3 regions of the Microbulbifer agarilyticus genome follow, and region 1 is predicted to be linked to each of the others. Evidence: predicted binding sites of a transcription regulator. Region 1 holds the regulator's gene; each other region holds the start of a gene.
What was found. The regulator PhoB, encoded in region 1, activates phosphate uptake and scavenging genes when phosphate is short. The targets are predictions, from matches to a motif close to TGTCATAAANNTGTAACA.

Region 1 (4,837 bases):
AGCGCACTTATGCCCCCATGGTTTGAAATTGCCGTCACCATCGCCGCCGCCATTGCCGCGGTGTTTTTCTTTGCCAAGTACCGCGAGACCGCCGCCGCACTGCACGAATCCGAGCGCATGAAAATCAAGTATTCCAAGGATCTCGATCGCTACCGCGATACACCGCAACTGCGCGCCCTGCGCGATGCGTTGATCGGCGAGCGCAACCTGCCGGTGGATGATGAAGGCCGTGAGCAGCTGCTGATCCGTGACAGTGCGCGCAAGCTGGTGCACATCACCGTGCAAAAACGTACCGCTGAGCCGGTATCGGGCGACGAGTCGGTTGAATACACCGCAGCGGGCGAAGCGCGCACACTGCAAGAGCTGGAAGGATAGGTTTCGCGTTACTGCCTTAAACAGCATAAAAAAAGCCCCTGTTGGGGCTTTTTTTATATGTGCGATCTCTTGGCTGAATGAAATCAGGTCGTGGCGGAACTTGTCTGGGTCAGTTTCTGGCTGGGGAAGTTCAGGGTAAAGGTACTGCCGCGGCCCGGCACACTGCTGATGCTCAAATTGGCACTGTGGCGCAGCAGTACGTGCTTGACGATGGCGAGGCCGAGACCGGTACCACCGCTTTCGCGGGAGCGCCCCGCATCGACCCGGTAGAAACGCTCGGTAAGGCGCGGGATATGCAGCGGATCGATACCGATACCGGAATCCTTCACCGCAAAGTGGCCGCCGCTGGCGTCTATTCTCCAGCGCAGCTCAATGGGGCCGCCGTCAGGGCTGTATTTGACCGCGTTAAACGCCAGGTTGGCAAAGGCGCTGTGCAGTTCACCGGCATCACCGGTAATGGTGCTGTCCTCGTCGCACACCACGGAAATCTGGTGTCGCCCACCGCTCAGTGAACGGGCTTCGTCGGCCACGCGCTCCATCAGCCCGTGTACCGCGATGCGGTCGCGCCCGCTATCGCGCTCGGACGTTTCGAGGCGGGCGAGTAACAGCAGGTCATTGACCAGGCTGGTCATGCGCACCGTCTGCTCGCTCATTTGTCCCAGCGGACGCTCCCAGTTACGCGGGGCCTGGCCGCTTTCCTGCAGCGTCTCCAGATAGCCGGCAATTACCGTCAGCGGTGTACGTAATTCATGGGATACGTTGGCGACAAAGTCCCGGCGCATCTGCTCCAGATTATGCAGCCGGGTGATATCGCGCACGATCACCAGCGCTTCGTCCTGGCCGAAGCGCGTCACTTCCATTTGCAGGGTGCGCGAGTCGTCCCCGGGAGCTGGCAGGGTAATCGGCTGCAGGTCACCCTGATTGGCACCGCGCATACGCTCGTGCATGTGCTCGACAAAGCGCGGGTCGCGCACAAAGTTGATGATCGGCTGGCCGCTGTCGTCGGCTTGCAGGCGCAGCATTTCGCCGGCGACGGGGTTCCACCACGCCAGGTTGCCGTCGTCTTCCAGCGCTACGATACCTTCACGCAATGCGCTGGTACTGTCCTGCACCCGGCGCAGCATGGCGTGTAGCTTTTGCTTTTCCTTGCGGTGGCGACGTTGCATCCGATAGAAGTCGTCGGTGATATCGCCCCACACCCCAAAATTGGTGGGTGCCGGGCCACGGCGGCCATTGGACAACCAGTGGTCGAAGCGATTTTGCTGCAACAGCAGCCAGATGAGATAGACGGTGAGGCCAGAGCACAGTGCCAACCACCAGTGTCCGGTAGAGAAACCGAAGATGGTGGTGCCCAGGGCTATGATGATAAAACGCGACAACTCGCCAATACTGCGATCGAGCATGAGGTTTTGGCCATCTTGTTGGGGGCGCGTCGAAGTGCGATTCGCCGCGTCGCCGGGCGGAACAGCGGGCCCGCTGGTAAAGTTCGATGGGCGGGATTATACCCTTTCGGCGGTCTGGACTGAAAAGCGATAACCGGTCCCACGCACGGTCTGAATGTAGCGCTCATGGCCATCGATGGTCAACGCTTTGCGCAGACGTCGAATGTGTACATCCACAGTGCGTTCTTCCACATACACATTGCCGCCCCACACGTGGTCAAGCAGCTGGGTGCGGGTATAGGCGCGTTCCTGATGGCTGAGGAAAAAGGTCAGCAGGCGGAATTCCGTCGGCCCCATTTCTACCGGGTTACCGTTGATGGTGACGCGGTGGCTGATCGGATCGAGCACCAAGCCACCGGCGGTAAGTGGCTCTTCCGGAGCACTGGGGCCGGCGCGGCGCAATACGGCTTTGAGCCGTGCGACCAGCTCGCGGGGGGAAAATGGTTTGGTGATATAGTCGTCGGCGCCCGTCTCCAGGCCTTTGATCTTGTGGTCTTCCTCGCCCTTCGCGGTCAGCATCACGATGGGCAGCGACGCGGTGAGCTCGTCGCGCTTCAGGCGACGCGCCAGTTCCACACCGGATACATCCGGCAGCATCCAGTCCAGGAGAATAAGGTCGGGTCTTTCGTCGATGACCAGTGCGTGGGCCGCCTGCGCGTTCTCTGCTTCCAGGCAGCGGTAATCCGCCATCTCCAGCGCCACGCGCAACATGTCACGTACCGGGGCTTCGTCGTCGACTATAAGGATCGTCTTGCTGTGCATCTGCCTGCCATACCCTCAATGAGTTTGCTGTCGCTTCGGCGGTGCTTCACAACCTCCGCTGCGGCGCCTCGTGGCGTCCTGCCTCGTAGACTGTAGCGCCAGCCTCAACTGACTATTGTAGAGTGGCCATTTAACGTCACTTTGGTGACAAATATATGACAGGTGTTCAGGTAGCTAGCACTTGGGGTCAAAGCACATAGCTAGCGCGCGAGATAGTGGAAAAATATTCCACAAAAAAGCGCCATCCCCACGAAGTTGTTATTCAGAAATGCCTTGAAGCACGCACCCCGTTGCCGGTCGCGAATCAACCATTGCTGATAGGCGAACAGGCCAGTCACGGTTGCCACGCCGCAGTAGTAAAGAGCGCCCAAATCCGCACGTCCACCCAGCATCAGTAACGCCACAACAACCATCGCCTGCAGGCTGGCGGTCATCGCCTTGTCCAGCTCGCCAAACAGGATGGCGGTGGACTTGACGCCGATTTGCAGGTCGTCATCCCGGTCCACCATGGCGTAAAAGGTATCGTAGGCCACGGTCCACAGCAGGTTGGCGGTAAACAGCAGCCAGGCCACCGCCGGCACCTCGCCGGTCACCGCGGCAAACGCCATTGGGATGCCCATGCTGAACGCGGCCCCCAGCACCACCTGCGGCAGGTGTGTGTAGCGTTTGGCGAAGGGGTAACAGAAGGCCAGCGCCAGCGCCGGCAGGGACAGCAGAATGGTTGGGCGGTTGGTGGTCAGCACCAGCAAAAAAGCCACCAGCATCAAGCCGGCGAAGAGCATCAGTGCGCCTTTGGGTGTGGCGGCACCGGTGGCGAGCGGACGCTGCTTGGTGCGCTCTACATGCCCGTCGATATTGCGGTCGGCAAAGTCGTTAATCGCACAGCCGGCCGCGCGGGTGAGGATGACCCCCAAGGTAAACACGACAAACAAATGGAGGCCGGGCCAGCCCTCGGCGGCGATCCACAGCGCACACCAGGTGGGCCACAGTAACAACAGTGAGCCGATGGGTCGGTCCATGCGCGTCAGTTGCCAATACGGTATGGCTGCGGGCCAACGCTGTTGGATCTGGTGGCTGATAGCTTGCATGGTGGCTTCCCGTGTTCGCTGAGTACTTTGAGGTGCTTGTGCGCTTATGCCATCGGCGATGAATGAGGATTGAAACCGCTGAGGAAGGTCTCTGCAACCAACAAGGGTTTATCCTGTAGCCAGAAGGTGGAGCGGCGTCCCCACGCGTGGGGTGCACTGTCGCTCAGCTCTGGTTGCTGGCAGTGCGGATTGCGCGCGAGCCGGTTGAGCACAATGGGCCCGCGGCGAATGTCAGGTTGGCTGAACAGCAGTTCGCCGAGGGGGCGATTGTCGAGGCCGCGCAGGTAGCGGGACTTACCGGTGAGGGTGCGCTCGGGCAGCACACTGCGGGCGTAGACCCAGGGCTGTGCACTGTTGCCATACAGCAGTACCTCGCGCACCAGCGCGCGGCTGCGGTCTTTCAGGTTGAGCGCGCGGCGCTCCTCGGGCCGAGGTGTTTGCCAGCCCTGATTGAGTATCTGTACGCGGAAGCTGCCCTCGCCCAGGTACTTGAGGGCGGCAGTCAGCGAACCCGGGTGCAGCAGCCAGGGCAGCAGCTGCTCCGGCGGTTTCTGGCCGTGCAGGCTTTCCAGAGGTTGAGGATGCCAATCGCCGATGGCCTCAAAGGGGGAGTGGTACAACGCTGACTCCGCGCAAGCTTGTAGTGGTTAGATCAAACCGCATTGTACCCGAGCGCGCCACCATGGGAACGCGCTTTGCCCACAGGGGGTGAGGCCGATATAGTGGCGCATTCGCTGGCAGTTGCCGGATGCTGGCGGTACGGGCGCTGCGCCCGTGTCGATGCCATTATCTACAATGCACAAAATAATGAATTGCCACTGCAAGGTGCGCATAAACGGGAAGGACCATGGGGCTTACCAAAAAAATCGTACTGGCCATGATCGCGGGCATAGGACTCGGCCTGCTGTTCAACGTACTCAATTCCAGCCAGATTCTGGGTGAGACGCTCACCTCCTTTATCAACAATTACCTCACCAATGGCCTGTTCGACATCGTCGGCCGAATCTTCATCGCCTCGCTGAAATTGATGGTGGTGCCGTTGGTACTGGTCTCGTTGATCTGCGGTGCCTGTGCGCTGTCGGAAGGCAGCCGTGTTGGCGTACTAGCGGGCAAGACCCTGGCCCTGTATATGTTGACCACCGCCGTGGCGATTTCCCTGGCACTGCTGCT
Region 2 (4,837 bases), 2.1 Mb from region 1:
CGGCTTTGAATTTAACCAAGTCGTCTTCGGTGACTCCGCGGCTGGCAAATTCCGTGAGGGTGTCGCGTACTGCCTGTTCCATTTCGGCGAGGGTTTCACCGGATGCCGGATTCTGAATCACGATAAACCACATTTCGCAGGCCAGCTCTTTACAGGAGTGGCTCACGCTTGCGGATACAGCGCGACCGGTCTGCACCAGGCGCTGGTACAGCATGGAATCCTGGCCCTGCCCGAGGATAGCGGCGGCAGCGTCCAGAGCCGGCTCGTCAGGATGGCCGTAGTGCACGGTGGGCATCATCATTGCCAGCGCGGGCAGGTGAATGTTGTCTTCCAGAGTGACGTAGCGATCGGCGTCTAACTTGGCTGGCTGCTTGGGCAGTTCTTGTACCTCGGGGCCCGCGGGAATAGGGGCGAAGTACTTGGATACCCATTCGAGGGTTTGGGCCTTGTCGATATCACCACCAATGGTGATGACCGCATTGTTGGGCCCGTACCAGCGCAGGAAGAAGCGCTTCAGGTCGCTGAGGTCGGCTTTATTCAGATCTTCGAGCCAACCGATAACCGGCCAGGAGTAGGGGTGGCCGTCGGGGTAGGTTGAGGCAAACATGGTCTCAAGCGCGCGCCCATAAGGACGGTTGTCGACGCGTTGGCCGCGCTCGTTTTTTACGGTCTCCCGTTGTACTTCGAACTTCTCCTGAGTGACTGCGTCGAGGAACACCCCCATGCGGTCAGACTCGAGCCACAGTACGGTCTCGAGCTGGTTGGCTGGCACAGTCTGGTAGTAGTTAGTGCGGTCGCTGTTGGTGGTGCCATTCATGGTGCCGCCCGCTTCGGTGATGATGCGAAAATGCTCTTCATCACCGACATTCACCGAGCCCTGGAACATCATGTGCTCAAAAAAGTGCGCGAAACCGGAGCGGCCGGGATCTTCACGATTCGAACCCACGTGGTAGGTCACATCAACGTGCACCAGCGGATCGGAGTTGTCTTCGTGCAGGACAAGGGTGAGGCCGTTATCGAGTTTGTACTTCTCGTAAGGAATTGCAATGTCAGCGCCATTGCCGTCGAAGGTCTCTACCAAGGTGACACCAGCGGGCAGGGCCGCTTGCTGCTCGGCAGCCTTGGGTGTTTGCAGATTGGCGGAATCTTCTTTGGTGACGGGGTCAGAGCTTTTACTGCAGGCAGCCAAAATTGCGGATGCGAAAATCAGGGCGATTTTTGTGCGGTGCATGGCGGTAGAAGACCTTTTTATTCTGTTGGATTTCAGATCCTAGCACAGCGAACCGCGCGCCGTAGTGTAGAGGAAAAAGCGTAGAGGAAAAAATAGCGAAGAGATGGCGCGGATTAACGCGACTTGTCACAAAATAAATCGACAGGCAATAAAAAAGGGCGCAACTCATCGAGTTGCGCCCTGAAGTTAGGGGGTCGATTTCAAGTTCGATTTAGAACTTGAATTCAGTACCTACGCCAACGTAGCTGCGGGAGTAGTCGTCGGCAGCAGTTTCGTCGGTGTAGAAGGTGAATACCTTAGCGGCGGAGGACAGTTTGTAGTCCAGGCCCAGGCTGAAGGTTTCGCCGTCAGTCTTAACGATGTCAGACTGGCCGTATTGTGCTTTCGCAGTCCACTTGTTGATCTTGTAGGCAACAGAAGTCATCCAGCCGTCTTGCTTGCTGCTGTCTGCTTTTTCCTGCTCTTCGTACAGACCGCCAACCTGCAGGCTGCCGAAGTTGTACTGGGCGACCACACGGGATACGTCCCAATCGTTGCCTTCAACGCCCATGTCGTAAGCGTACGCCAGGTAAACACCGTCTTTGTCGTAAGCGAAAGACAGGGAAGTGCCGTTATCGCGGGTATCTACGACTTCACCAGCGTCGTCCAGGATCTCAGCGTCTTCGTTGCTGATGTAGGCAGCGGCTACTTTGAAGCCACCGAAAGACGGAGTGGTGTACTGAACCGCGTTGGACGGACGGTTGTCGCTCTTGGTCACCAGGCTCTTGATGTCACCTTCGAGGTCGTTGAACAGGTCAACTTTCTTCTGGGCAACTTTCAACGGGGAGTCGAACTTACCGGCGATAGCCTGACCGAAGCCACCTTCCAGGCCTGCATAGATGTTGCGCTGGCTGAAAGTGTCGCCGTCGCCATCCATGTTTACCTGATATTCCATCTTGTAGATGCCCTTGATGCCGCTATCCAGCGGCAGCTCACCTTTAACACCCAGGCGAGAGGCGTTGCTGGATACGTCAGTAACAGCGCCGTCACCTTCGTCGTTGGACTGGAAGGAAACGTTGGCTTTACCGTAGAAGTCGAAAAGCTCTTCGGCGTTGGCAACGGTAGGCAGTGCGGCAACCAGGGCCAGAGAGATAGCGGTCTTTTTCATGTCTGCTCTCATATCGAAGTAGGTAGTGAAAATGGATGCAATAGGTTGTGTTCTTCAGATGCGGCGCAGTTTGCGGCACTTATGTTACAAACATGTGAAAGATGAAAATAATTTGAAGGTTGTGTGACTAAAAGCTGTTCGATTTAGCTGTAAGGCACAAAAGACAGGATGTTTTTGCCCGGATTTGGGGCGATTTGTGACAGAGAGGGTCTTTCTATGATCCCTCCTTTGGAGACCAAAGTAGCGAGTTTTCTTCGTTTTAGGTTATTTATTGCTCACACATAGGGTCTCGTGACGAACTTCTGTAATATCTCGACCTATGGGTCAGGTGGTTTATCGCTGGTGTATCGGCGCGATTAAATACTCCATGGATTGGGGTTTTTCGGTTGGAGTAGTGACATGGATGTGGCGTACATGCCGAACAGGAATCGGTCGTGAACAGGTTTTGGGGCAACTGGCGCCCAAGCATGGCTACGAGCTTGTGGGTGTGTGCCATCGGCATTGGCCAGGTCGCCTACTGGCCGAGACTGCCGGGCAGTGCGGAACTGGCCAGCCAGATTTTGCTGGCGGTTGTTGCTCTCTGGCTTATTCTTTTTGTCACTGGTATCGCTAATACCGTTCGCGGTGGCTACTGGCTTCTCGTTTGCCGCTTTTTGTTCCCGTTCGTTTTTGGTACCTGCTGGGCTTTGGCGTCAAATCTCCAGTCGCTAGAACAACGTCTCCCCGCGGATCTTCACGGCTCTGACCACAACGTCACCGTTGAGATAGTCTCGTTGCCACAAAGCGCACCTGCAGTGTCTTATTTTGGAGCGCCGTTACCCGCTGCTCGCGGCTACCGCGACGTCAGGTTTCGTGCCCGTATTACTAACGCTACCGATCCCCGTTTTCTGAATAGAGTGGTTCAGCTCGGCTGGTATCGGATGGCACCAGATGACTTTGTCGGCTTGCGTGCCGGCAGCCGCTGGCGGCTACACGTTCGGTTAAAACAGCCTCGTGGCAGCACAAACCCGCACACCTTCGATTACGAGGCGTGGTTGCTGGAGCAGGGGATATTTGCCACCGGTTATGTGCGTGACCGCGACCAGCAGCCCGAATTACTCGCTACGGGGACGGGCATCGACGCGTTGCGCGAAAGTATCCGGGATGGGCTTGGCGGAGACGGCGTAGATAGCTATTCATCGGCCCCATTGATGCGGGCACTCCTGCTGGGTGATCGCGGTGGAATCGGCGAGGACACGCGCGGCTTGCTTCAGCGCACGGGTACTGCGCACTTGCTGGCGATCTCCGGGCTGCACGTTGGTATGGTGGCCGCCTGCTTTTTCTTTATCGGCGGTTTGTTGGGCCGCTTTGCTGGATTGCTTCCCAGAGCCCCGCGAGTATTTCGCAACCCTGTGGGGTTGGCGGGAGCCGCGGGGTTGCTCGCCGCCGTGATTTATACCCTGGTGAGCGGTGCGCCGCTCTCTGCACAGCGCGCCTTACTTATGGTTGCGGTAGCGGTCGTCACTCTGATTCTTCGGCGCCGCCTTGATGCGCATTTGGCACTGGCTTTAGCCTTGTGTGGCGTGCTGTTGTGGCAGCCCCTTGCGGTACTGAATGCCGGGTTTTGGCTTTCTTTTGTGGCGGTCGCCGTGCTGCTATTGCGGTTTCAGGGGCGTGTGCGGGTTACTGCGGCGGCAGAAGGAGAGGAGCAGGGATTGCGAGAGCGCATTGCGCGTGTTTTCGTCATAGGCTTTGCAAACAATGTGCGGAGCCAGCTGGCGATTGTGGTTGGTTTACTGATTCCATCGCTCATAATTTTTTCCGGTCTCAGCCTGACTGGATTGCTGGTTAACTTGGTTGCCATCCCGTGGGTGGGTTTGACTATTCTGCCGTTGATTTTACTTGGGGCCGTGCTCCCGATTCATTCGTTATCCGCACTTCTGTGGCGTTTGGCAGACATGCAATTGCAGTGGTTGTTGGGGTTTATGCGGGGTGTCGACGAAGCGCTGCCCGGCTGGTTTGCGCTGCCGGCTCCTACTATCTGGCTGGCGGTGCTTGGGGTTTTGAGTTGTCTAATCTGGCTGTTGCCAAAGGGACTGCCGGGGCGTGGGTTGGCGTGGCTATTGATTCCCGTTATAGGGGCAAGTGCTCTGCCATTTCAGCGGGCGCAGTCTCCTTACCTTGAATTGTCGGTGTTGGATGTGGGGCAAGGTTTGGCGGTTACCGCAGTCACACAAGACCACACACTGGTATTTGATACCGGTGCGGCAACCGCCGCGGGGTGGAGCGCTGGTGCGGCCGTGCTCGCGCCGTACCTCCGGGCACTCGGTCGGGATAGGGTGGATCAACTCGTTGTCAGCCATGGGGACCGGGATCACGCCGGTGGCGTGGCCGGTTTGTCTGAAAGTATTGAGGTTGTCGAGAGCTATTCGCCCGGGCAGCTGACACGGCGCCTGGCTCGTGATCTGCCTAAAGCTACG
Region 3 (4,837 bases), 590 kb from region 1:
CCCGCCGTCACCGGCAATAGCACCACCCCCTGCTTTACCTCGGCGATTTCGTCGTCGCTCATCGCCGCATCGGAGGCTGCGAAATCCACCGCGCCAGCGATGAAATCCTGGATACCCGCGCTACTGCCTACCGCCTGGTAATCCACCTGCACACCGGTTTCTGAACGGGAAAAATCCCTGAACCATTTGGCGTAGATTGGAAACGGAAAACTGGCGCCAGACCCATTGAGCTGGATCTGTGCGTCAGTATCTGGAGCGAGGGAATTGGTACTTATCTTTTCATTGCGGGACCCATCGGAGCATGCGCTGATAAGGATTGCTGTGAGCGGCAACAACACTCCTTTGCCAAGTGTGCGGTTTATGCATTTCCATATTGTCAGCAAAAACATCTTGGTGAGCCCTTTGATGCGTTGAGTGTCGAGCACCTGCCCTGTACAGGTCTCAGAAAAATACTAGCCAAACGCTGGGCACGAAGTTATCCCATCAACTGCCAATAGTGCCGCCGTCATCCCGCCGAATGGCCAGTACCGATGGCCGCGGTGGCAGGCCCGGGTCGTTGTCGGGCCAGCGGTGCCGCGGGTTATCGAAGGTGGAGTTATCCACATCCGCCGGGTGCTGCACCGCGACAAACAGGGTTTTGCCATCCGGGGTAAATTCCGGCCCGCAGATTTCTGCGCCCTCAGGGCAGCCGAAGAAGTGCTTGGGCGCTGCGCGCAGTTCGCCTTCGGTAGCCATGGCCCAGAGACCATCGTGGAAGCCGAAGTCCTCGCAGCCATCGGTGGCTATCCACATATTGCCTGTGGCGTCGAAGGCGACATTATCCGGGTTCGCAAACCAGCCATGTGGCGATATGTTGCCCGGCTGTTGCCCGTAGGCGCCGCGCTCGGCCGGCTCTTCTGCGTTGGGGTTGCCGCCGAGCAAAAACGTATTCCAGCGGAAAGTGTCGCTTGTGTGATCGCGCTGGCCGTTTCGTCCGGGGGGAACAATCTCCAGTACATGCCCGGTGGTATTGCGCGCACGTGGATTGGCGGCATTTTCCTGTCCGGCCTTGCGCTTCTTGTTCTTGGTCAGCATCACATAGGTGCAGTCGTTCACCGGGTTGGTTTCCACATCTTCCGGACGGTCCATGGGCGTGGCGCCAACAAGCTTCGCTGCGCGTCGACAGTCGATCAGGACATCTGCCTGATTGCGAAACCCATTCTGCGGCGTCAGCGGGCCCCGCCCGAATATTAGCGGCAACCAGGTTCCACCTCCGCCTTCGCGGAACTGGCCCGCATACAGGGTTCCTTCCGTGAGCAGATCGCGGTTGTGGGCGTTGTTGCGGGGCAGGTAGTTCTTTTTCGATACGAAGCGATACACAAACTGGTGCTCGTCGTCATCGCCGCCATAGGCCACCACCGGTGCATTCGGCTTGCTGACCACGGTGAACCCCTCGTGCTCGAAGCGGCCGAGCCCGGTGAGTTTGCGCGGCGTGGATTTCGGGTCGTAGGGGTCAAACTCCACCATCCAGCCAAAACGATTGGGCTCGTTCGGCTCTACGGTGATGTCAAAGCGGCGATCGTAATCACCCCAGTTGCGGTTTTCCGGTTCGATGCCAAATGCGTGGTGATTGCGTGCTTCGACCTCGTCGGCAACATTGTCCGGGTCACCCTGGAATGCGCCGCCAAAGCCTTCTTCGGCGATCAATACCGTTCCCCACGGGGTCTTGCCGCCAGCGCAATTACCCACAGTGCCGAGTACCTTTTTTCCAGTGGGGTCTTCGCTGGTTTGCAGGCGTTGATCGCCGGCAGCATCGCCGACAATAGCCATCTCGGTGGTGAGAGAAATACGCCGGTTATAGGGACTCCCCAGTACCGCCTGCCATCCCTCTACCGTGTGCTCAATTTCTACAATGCTATGCCCGCAGGCTTGTTGTTCCACCGCGATATGCGCATGACTGGTGCCGCGATTCGAGCTTGCTTCGGTGTAGCCGCTAAACATTAAATGCGGCTGGGTGTATTCGTGGTTTACACAGAGCAGGCCGCGATTGCTGTTATTGCTCAAGTGATGCCGGTTGCCCTCGCCGGGTGCGGCGTCTGGGTCCAGTGGCATAAACGCAAGAAAGTCGTTGTTGTAACCAAAGCGACGGGATTGTTCGCCGGCGTCGAGGGTGTCTGGGGAGAAGGCGCCGGCAAAGGCATCCAGGGAATCACCCCAGCGCAGCAGCAGGTCCGCACTATAGCCATCTGGCAGGTGATGTTTGAAATCCAGCCCGTGAGGAATTTCCGCGAAGCTGAGGTTTTGTACACCTTGCGCTGTTCTTTTGGCACTGTTTTTGTCGCTGCAGCCGTGCAAGAAGCTCGCACCGGCGGTGGCCGCTGCGGTGGCACCGATTGTTTTCAGCAACGTCCTGCGCTGCGCGTTACATGGTGCCAGGTCGTCGTGTTCGTGGTCTGTCATAAATTCTTCACCAAAAATTATTTTGCTTTCTTCGCGGGCCCAATCGTTGGTCTAGCGCGGCGCCAGAAGCTGACTTGTCGCTAGATTCTTCTGGCATGTGACACGTTCGGAACCAAGCCTAGCGGCGCAATATGACAAATTTAAAAAAAACGTAACGGAAGATTCACATCCCGAGTCTAGCCTGCGCTCGCAAATCAAAAGATCGGACTTGGATTTACACGCCAGATTACCGGTCGCTCAACGGCTTCTGTTTACAACACCACCTCCAACGGGAATGGGGACTATGACTAAGACGGTATTTAATTTGAAAATGCTGGCGCCGCTTGCGGCCGCGGTAATCAGTGTCAATGCAGGCGCACAGGAAGTGTCGAATACGGGCACAGAGAAACAAGGCGAACTGATGGAGACCATTGTGGTCACCGCCCAGGCCGCTAACGCACGCAGTGATATCGAGCGTCAGCGTGATTCCAATAAAGTTGTTGCCGTGCAAACTTCTGAAGCAATTGGCGAGCTGCCAGATGCCAACGTCACGGAAGCGCTACAGCGTATGGCGGGTGTATTTATTTCCCGTGACCAGGGTGAAGGCCGCTTTGTCGGTGTGCGCGGTATCGACCCGAACCTGAATGCTTCCACCATCAATGGCATGAGCCTGCCGGCGCCGGAAACCGATAGCCGCGCGGTGGCTCTCGATGTTATCCCGGCAGACCTTCTCGCCAGCCTGGAAGTGTTCAAAACCCTGACTCCCGATATGAGCGCCGATTCCATCGGTGGTGCCATTGAAATCAAGAGCATCAATGCGCTGGATTACGACGGTCAGACCTATAAGGTGACCATCGAGAATGGCTACAGCGAATTGCAGGGCGAAAACAGCCCGAAGTTCGCCGGTACCTACACCAATAAATTTGACGTGAATGGTCGCACTTTGGGCGTTGCCATTGCCGCGTCGCATCAGGAGCGTAACTTCGGCTCCGAGAACATCGAAACCGATGGTGTGTGGGAAGAATTTACCGCGCTGGACGGCAGCGAGGGCATCACCGCTGCGGAAATCGAGCAGCGCGACTACACCGTGACCCGGGAGCGGACCGGTCTCGCGGCAAATTTCGATCTGGAAATTGGTGAAGGCCAACAAGTGTATCTGCACAGCCTGTATTCCGATTTTTCCGATGACGAGCAGCGCCAGCGCAACTCTTTCAAGCTGGATGAAGAAAATGACACTCCTTCCAGTGTTTCTGCCAACTCCGCCACCTGGTCCGATGCAGCCCTAGAGAAGGAGCTGAAAGACCGTTACGAGGCGCAGGAAATCCTTTCACTGGTTGCCGGTGGTTCACACGACATGGATAGCTGGGGCGTGGAGTACGCACTGGGCTATTCCCACGCGGAAGAGTCTGAACCCCATCGCCGCGACACCACCTTTGTTCAGGAAGGTCTGGAACTGGGCTACTCCAGCGCGGGCAAAATCCCGCAAATGTTTGCTGCGGATGCCAGTGCCGTGGATGCGGCCAGCTACGAACTCGACGAGCTGGTGATCGAGGATAACTACACCGACGACGAAGAGGTCAGCCTGCGTATCGACTTCCGTCGCGATATCGAAGTAGCTGGTAACCCTTCTGAACTGAAGCTGGGTCTACACGAGCGCCGTCGCGAAAAAACCGGCGACCTGAACGCTACCATCTACGATGGCTTCAGTGGCGACTACACCCTCGCCGATTTCGCCGCCAACAGCATCGACTATGGCCTGGGTAGCTTTGGCCCGAGCGTCAGCAAAAGCGCTATCAACGCGTTTATCAATGCGAACCTGGCCAGCTTTGAAATTGATGAGACCAGCACGGCGCTGGATTCCGCGCGCGACTACGTGATGAGTGAAGACATCTCCGCGATTTACGTAATGAACGACATCGATTTCGGTCGTACCAATCTGGTCTACGGCGTGCGCTATGAAGCCACCGAATTCTCCGGCCAGGGCTACCGCGTGGTTGAAGCTGGCGAAGCGATCCCAGGTGCCGTAGAGATTGCTGAAGACGTTTACGTGTCTGAAGTGGAACACGCGAACGACTACAGCAAGCTGTTCCCGAGCGTGAACGTTAAGTTCGACTACAGCGATAACATTGTACTGCGCGCAGCCTACACCGAATCCCTGTCCCGCCCGTCCTTCGGCGCGCTGAACCCCTCCCCGGCAGAGATCGAGTACGACGAAGGCGAGTTGAAGGTGGAAGCCGGTAACCCGCTGCTGGATCCTTATGAAGCGCGTAACTTCGATGCCTCCTTCGAGTATTACGCGGATGCCCTGGGTATGTTCTCCGTGGGTGCCTTCTACAAGCAGATCGACAACTTTGTAGTGACGGCAGATGTGTCCAGCGTTGCAGACTACAGCGTGTATGTGGGCAGCCTGACCGTGGAT

Region 2: Mag101_RS08000 (porin) is a predicted target of PhoB. The motif match lies at 2,461-2,478, and genes of this name have one in related genera.
Region 3: Mag101_RS14970 (PhoX family protein) is a predicted target of PhoB. The motif match lies at 2,570-2,587, and genes of this name have one in related genera.

The regions. Positions count from the first base shown of each region.
Region 1 is NZ_CP019650.1:4,171,516-4,176,352, reverse strand. Features, by position in the region: gene Mag101_RS17370 (hypothetical protein) at 10-375, shown strand; gene phoR (phosphate regulon sensor histidine kinase PhoR) at 459-1,778, opposite strand; gene phoB (phosphate regulon transcriptional regulator PhoB) at 1,875-2,579, opposite strand; gene ubiA (4-hydroxybenzoate octaprenyltransferase) at 2,780-3,667, opposite strand; gene Mag101_RS17350 (chorismate--pyruvate lyase family protein) at 3,712-4,287, opposite strand; gene Mag101_RS17345 (dicarboxylate/amino acid:cation symporter) at 4,515-4,837, shown strand, end outside.
Region 2 is NZ_CP019650.1:1,976,120-1,980,956, forward strand. Features, by position in the region: gene Mag101_RS07995 (M16 family metallopeptidase) at 1-1,231, opposite strand, end outside; gene Mag101_RS08000 (porin) at 1,443-2,378, opposite strand; gene Mag101_RS08005 (DNA internalization-related competence protein ComEC/Rec2) at 2,813-4,837, shown strand, end outside.
Region 3 is NZ_CP019650.1:3,580,166-3,585,002, reverse strand. Features, by position in the region: gene pstS (phosphate ABC transporter substrate-binding protein PstS) at 1-338, opposite strand, end outside; gene Mag101_RS14970 (PhoX family protein) at 484-2,439, opposite strand; gene Mag101_RS14965 (TonB-dependent receptor) at 2,723-4,837, shown strand, end outside.